DNA from 2 places in the Vallitalea guaymasensis genome. Region 2 is predicted to be linked to the other one. Evidence: a T-box and tRNA genes for the amino acid it is inferred to sense, from the RefSeq annotation. Region 2 holds a T-box; the other holds one or more tRNA genes.
What was found. The T-box of region 2 lies ahead of pheS (phenylalanine--tRNA ligase subunit alpha). A T-box ahead of a tRNA ligase gene usually reads a tRNA of that ligase, here a tRNA-Phe.
Positions count from the first base shown of each region.

Region 1 (3,398 bases), 1.8 Mb from region 2:
GATAAGGAGTGCCTCTTTATAGAGGCCGCAGAGAATAGGCCCAAGCGACTGTTTAGCAAAAACACAGGTCTCTGCAAAACCGAAAGGTGAAGTATAGGGGCTGACGCCTGCCCGGTGCTGGAAGGTTAAGAGGAGGGGTTAGCGCAAGCGAAGCTCTGAATTTAAGCCCCAGTAAACGGCGGCCGTAACTATAACGGTCCTAAGGTAGCGAAATTCCTTGTCGGGTAAGTTCCGACCCGCACGAAAGGCGTAACGATTTGGGCACTGTCTCGACAACGCGCCCGGTGAAATTGTAGTACCAGTGAAGATGCTGGTTACCCGCGACAGGACGGAAAGACCCCGTGGAGCTTTACTCCAGCTTGATACTGGGATTCGGTATTACATGTACAGGATAGGAGGGAGACTTTGAAGCAAGGACGCCAGTCTTTGTGGAGTCGATGTTGGGATACCTCCCTTGTAGTACTGGATTTCTAACCTGGCACCATAAACTGGTGTAGGGACAATGTCAGGTGGGGAGTTTGACTGGGGCGGTCGCCTCCGAAAAGGTATCGGAGGCGCTCAAAGGTCATCTCAGAATGGTTGGAAACCATTCGAAGAGTGCAAAGGCAGAAGATGGCTTGACTGTGACACCGACGGGTGGAGCAGGTACGAAAGTAGGACTTAGTGATCCGGTGGTATGAAAGTGGGATTGCCATCGCTCAACGGATAAAAGCTACCCCGGGGATAACAGGCTTATCACTCCCAAGAGTTCACATCGACGGAGTGGTTTGGCACCTCGATGTCGGCTCATCGCATCCTGGGGCTGAAGTAGGTCCCAAGGGTTGGGCTGTTCGCCCATTAAAGCGGTACGCGAGCTGGGTTCAGAACGTCGTGAGACAGTTCGGTCCCTATCCGTCGTGGGCGCAGGATATTTGAGAGGAGCTGTCCTTAGTACGAGAGGACCGGGATGGACGAACCGCTGGTGTATCTGTTGTATTACCAAGTGCATAGCAGAGTAGCCAAGTTTGGAAGGGATAAACGCTGAAGGCATCTAAGCGTGAAGCCCCCCTCAAGATAAGATATCCCATACCGAAAGGTAGTAAGACCCCTTGAAGACTACAAGGTTGATAGGTCGGAGGTGTAAGCATGGTAACATGTTCAGCTGACCGATACTAATAGGTCGAGGGCTTGACCTAAGTACATCAAAGAGATTTGAGTGTATGGTAGTTAAGCTAAGAGTTAAGATATATAAGTTATGTAGCTTTGCAAAGGTTGATAAAGATGATTTGTTGATGACAATGTGTTGTTTTGAATGTTTATAAATGTGGCCCAGTGGTTCAGTTGGTTTAGAACGCCGGCCTGTCACGCCGGAGGTCGAGGGTTCGAGTCCCTTCTGGGTCGTTAGTTGTAAAACTAATAGATTTATATAATATTTATTCCCAGGGCGCATAGCTCAGCTGGGAGAGCACCTGCCTTACAAGCAGGGGGTCACAGGTTCGAGCCCTGTTGCGCCCACTAAATCAAATTCCTTTACAATAAGTTAGGAATTTTATATAGCACGGTAACGTGCATAAAGCAAATAATCCATTAGTATTTACATATTATAAAGATTATAATAGAATAATTTTTATAAGAATAACAAAAAATATTATAAAGTGGATGAAAATAAATATGCGCCGACGTGGCTCAATTGGCAGAGCAGCTGACTTGTAATCAGCAGGTTATCGGTTCAAGTCCGATCGTCGGCTTGCAATGGAGGGGTTCCCGAGTGGCCAAAGGGGGCAGACTGTAAATCTGTTGGCTCCGCCTTCGAAGGTTCGAATCCTTCTCCCTCCACTAATTAATAGTAATATAAGTACTGTTAATGTTAACGCGGAGTGGAGCAGTCTGGTAGCTCGTCGGGCTCATAACCCGAAGGTCAGAGGTTCAAATCCTTTCTCCGCAACCAATATGCCCAGATAGCTCAGTCGGTAGAGCAGAGGACTGAAAATCCTCGTGTCGGTGGTTCGATTCCGCCTCTGGGCACCATAAAAACTTTATAAAATTTGGGCCACTAGCTCAGTCGGCTAGAGCACTGGACTTTTAATCCAGGTGTCCCGGGTTCGAGTCCCGGGTGGCTCACTTAAGAAATCGTCTATATTTATAGACGATTTTTTAGTATAATGAAATAGTCTAATATAATATAAGAATAATTACTATAAAATAAAATAAATGTTATCAACAGATTCTATATGAAAAACATAAAACTGTTAACAATCTTATATGAATCCGATTGTTTCTGTTGATAAGATAAATAAGTATAAAAATCCTTTACTGAATGGATAGGAGAATTTGAATGAAAGAAAAAACACTCTATAATCACCTTATGGAATATAAGAAGAAAATTTATCCTTTTCATATGCCAGGACATAAATTAGGTAGAAAATTTAAGCTAAAAAATATAGCTAAGATAGATGTTACAGAAGTAAGAGGAACAGATAATTTGCATGATCCTTCTGGTATAATATATGAAGCCCAAGTAAAAGCAGCAAAGACTTTTGGTGCAGATAAAACTTATTTCTTAGTAAATGGTAGTACTGGAGGTATTATTTCTGCCATAACTTCAATATGTAAAGAAAAAGACCAAGTATTGATTGCAAGGAATAGTCATAAATCCGTTTATAATGCTATATTAATAAATAATTTGGTACCCATATATATTTACCCCAAAGTACTAGAAAACGGTCTTATTGGTGGAATTAATCCAACAGAGATTGAAGAAAAAATCAAGAATAACTCTCATATTAAGATGATAATTATTACAAGTCCTACTTATGAAGGTTATGTATCCAATATAGCCGCAATATCAAAAATAACCCATAAATATAATAAGATATTAATGGTTGATGAAGCCCATGGTTCACATTTTAGATTCCACAATTATTTTCCAGAAACTTCATTACAACAAGGTGCAGATATAGTTATTCAGAGTGCCCATAAAACCCTACCATCAATTACTCAAACCGCTATGTTGCATATCAAAAATGATAGGATAGATACTAATAGATTACAAAATGCTCTATCTATCTTTCAAACCAGCAGCCCCTCATATGTACTAATGAATAGTCTAGATAGCTGCAGAAATATAATTGACACAAGAGGTAATAAATTATTCAATGCATATGTTAAACAATTAAAAAATTGCAGACATAGATTAAAGGCTCAGTTAAAGAATTTACAGCTTATAGATAATGAAATAATTGGCAGCAAGGAAATAGCAGCCATGGATTACTCTAAAATAGTTATAGATTGTACAAGTGCTGATATTACAGGGGCACAACTTGATGAAATACTTCGTGACAAATATAATATACAAGTAGAGTTAAGTGGTATTAATCATATTATTGCAATGACTTCAATATGCGATAGTAAATATGGGT
Region 1 covers NZ_CP058561.1:2,466,853-2,470,250, forward strand. Annotated here, with positions in the region: rRNA gene HYG85_RS10830 (23S ribosomal RNA) at 1-1,175, shown strand, start outside; tRNA gene HYG85_RS10835 (tRNA-Asp) at 1,306-1,380, shown strand; tRNA gene HYG85_RS10840 (tRNA-Val) at 1,422-1,494, shown strand; tRNA gene HYG85_RS10845 (tRNA-Thr) at 1,655-1,727, shown strand; tRNA gene HYG85_RS10850 (tRNA-Tyr) at 1,734-1,815, shown strand; tRNA gene HYG85_RS10855 (tRNA-Met) at 1,851-1,927, shown strand; tRNA gene HYG85_RS10860 (tRNA-Phe) at 1,932-2,007, shown strand; tRNA gene HYG85_RS10865 (tRNA-Lys) at 2,027-2,100, shown strand; gene HYG85_RS10870 (aminotransferase class I/II-fold pyridoxal phosphate-dependent enzyme) at 2,315-3,398, shown strand, end outside.
Region 1: it has a tRNA-Phe gene. The T-box ahead of pheS (phenylalanine--tRNA ligase subunit alpha) is inferred to sense a tRNA for this amino acid. The anticodon was not compared.

Region 2 (3,398 bases):
TTACATGGCTAGAGAATATAGAAAATATAATATGCTATATAAAGATATAGAGTATAAAATCAATCATCATCATTTTGAAGAGTTTGAGATAAGTGGTAGTACGCATTATATTAAGAGGATTTATTTCAAGTTGTTTAATGAGTTTTTTAGGACGGTTAATACTTCTAAGGAAATGCTGGATAAGGATAATGATGAGTATTATGATTTTATAACTTCTTGGGTTCATGCGGTTAAAATACCTATTGCTGCTAGTAGATTACTTATTGAGAGTCATGAAGAGAATACGAAAGATACTTTGGTCAGTATTGAGAATGAGATAGATAAGATTGAGAGATATGTTGAACAGACTTTGTATTATTCTAGAAGTATGAGTTTTTCTAAGGATTATCTGATTAGGGAATATAATCTTAATAAGCTGGTAAAACAGTCCATCAAGAAGTTTGCTAAGACATTTATTGGTAAGAAGATTGCTTTGACGGTGGATATTGATGATAATATCTGTGTTTATACGGATAAAAAATGGTTTGGATTCATATTGGAGCAATTGCTTTCTAATGCGTTGAAGTATACTGATAAGAGTGATGGTAGGATTGATATTAGTACTTATGAAGATGATAGGGAATATAGATTGCTTATTAGGGATAATGGAGTAGGTATTAAGATTGAAGATCTTAGGAGGGTTTTTGAGAGAGGTTTTACTGGATTTAATGGTAGGTATTTTGAGAAGTCTACAGGGATGGGGTTGTATTTGTCTAGGAAATTAGCTAGGAAGTTGGGCCATAAGATTACTATTGAGTCTAAGTCTAATGTTTATACTTTGGTTAGGATTCATGTTAGTAAGGTGGGGGAATATTTTTTGAGGTAGCGGATTATATTAAAAATTAGTTAGTTAGTGAAAGTTGGTGGAATGATTTGGCTGGGGCAAGGTGTATATAGGTGGTTTAACTTGCCTTACTCTGGGAAGCGATCGGTCTGCGTTAAACCACCTATATACACCTTTGGTTAGTCAACTAGGAAGGATGAAAAATATATTAAGAGCTGATTTTCTTTTCGGATAGGACTACTTTGACGGAGCCATCCATGTATTTTTTTATAGTGGTGTATCTTGTTTTTTTGTAGAAAGCCCTTGACACATATTAGGAATATGATAAAATAGGAAGTAAATTATTAATATGAATATTAAATAAAGGCTATGATAGTGTATAAGTAGGTAGGTATTTTACTTTTAGAGAGAAAGTGTCGTTGGCTGAAAGCACTTTTAAGTTCTGATATCTGGTGAATTTCCCACTTGAGCTGTATTTCTGAACATGGATGATCTTTGATAGGATATAAGTAGGAGATAACGTTGAGCGCGTTACGTTAGTTGAGTGTCTAATTAGGCTTAGTGTAGTTTGCCTATTGAAATTAGGGTGGTACCACCGAAGTTTGCTCGGTCCCTTGGAGGGATGGAGTTTTTTTATTGCGCATTATAGTTTTACCTATTTTAATAAAAGGTTTGAAAGGAGTATATAGCATGAAAGAAAAGTTACAGGCTATAAAAGAAGAAGCTTTAAAAAGTATTAATGAAGCAGTAGACTTGAAAGTCCTTAATGACATTAGAGTTAACATCTTAGGTAAAAAAGGAGAGTTAACAAGTGTTTTAAGAGGTATGAAAGATTTGACTAAGGAAGAAAGACCGGTTATTGGACAGTTGGCTAATGAGGTCAGGAATCTAATAGAGGAAAAATTAGAGGATGCTAAAGGTAGTTTAGCTAAGAAACAAAGAGAGAAACAATTAAAAGAAGAAGTTATTGATGTTACCATGCCAGCTAAGAAGGTTGTTATGGGTCATAGACATCCAATGAATATTGTTCTTGATGATATAAAAGACATTTTCATGGGAATGGGTTATGAGATTGCTGAAGGTCCTGAGGTTGAAAAGGATTATTATAATTTTGAAGCTCTTAACATTCCTGAAAATCATCCAGCAAAAGATGAGCAGGATACTTTTTATATAAATAAAGAAGTTGTTCTTAGAACACAGACTTCTCCAGTGCAGATTAGAGTTATGGAAAATAATAAACCACCAATTCGTATAATGGCTCCTGGTAGAGTTTATCGTTCAGATGAAGTTGATGCATCTCACTCACCAGTTTTCAATCAAATTGAAGGATTGGTAATTGATAAGAACATTACTATGGCAGATTTAAAAGGTGCTTTAGAAGTTTTTGTAAAAGAACTTTATGGAGAAAAGGTTAGAGTAAAATTCAGACCTCATCATTTCCCATTCACAGAGCCTAGTGCAGAGGTTGATGTATCTTGTGTAATGTGTGGAGGAGAAGGTTGTCGTGTATGTAAAGGTTCAGGTTGGATAGAAATACTTGGTTGTGGTATGGTTCATCCAAAAGTGCTTGAAATGGTTGGAATCGATCCAAAAGAATATAGTGGATTTGCTTTTGGTATGGGACTTGAACGTATTACCATGTTGAGATATGGTATCAAAGATATTCGATTGTTCTATGAAAATGATGTGAGATTTTTATCACAGTTCTAATTAAGGCTGTAATGAATCTTAGTAATGATAGATATTAACTTATAAAATTAAGTGAAAAATGACTCAGAGTTTAATTAAAATAGATGTGACGGTGATATCCGTTTAGAATTTATAAGGAAGGTGTAAAAATGAACGTACCTATGCAGTGGTTGAATGACTACGTAGAAATTGATTGTGATATAGATACTTTTATGGACGGCATGACTATGTCAGGTTCTAAGGTAGAAGGTTATGAAGAATTAGGAAAAGAAATTAGTAAGGTAGTAGTTGGGAAAATATTAAAGATTGAAAAACATCCAGATGCTGATAAGCTAGTTGTAACACAAGTTAATGTAGGTGAAGAAGAGCCTATACAGATTGTTACTGGAGCTAATAATATCAGTGAAGGAGATTATGTGCCAATAGCTCTTGTTGGTTCTACATTACCAGATGATATTAAGATCAAAAAAGGGAAACTAAGAGGAATCCCATCTAATGGAATGATGTGTTCTGTTGAAGAACTTGGTTTGATGAGAGAAGATTTCCCAGAAGCACCAGAACATGGTATCTATATATTTGATAAAGAATATGAATTAGGAATGGATGTTAAGAGTATATTTGGATTGGATGATATTGTAGTAGAGTATGAAATTACATCTAACCGTCCTGACTGTTTCAGTATTGTAGGTATTGGCCGTGAAGCAGCAGCGACTTTCGGTAAAGATTTCAAGTATCCTGAGATTAAAGTTGATGAAGTTGAAGGTAATGCCAATGATTATATAAAAATAGAGATAGAAGATGAAGACCTATGTGCTAGATTTGCAGGTAGAGTAGTTAAGAATCTTAAGATAGAGCCATCACCATGGTGGTTAAAAAAGAGATTATT
Region 2 covers NZ_CP058561.1:4,272,331-4,275,728, forward strand. Annotated here, with positions in the region: gene HYG85_RS18285 (sensor histidine kinase) at 1-865, shown strand, start outside; T-box leader at 1,184-1,441, shown strand; gene pheS (phenylalanine--tRNA ligase subunit alpha) at 1,514-2,533, shown strand; gene pheT (phenylalanine--tRNA ligase subunit beta) at 2,662-3,398, shown strand, end outside.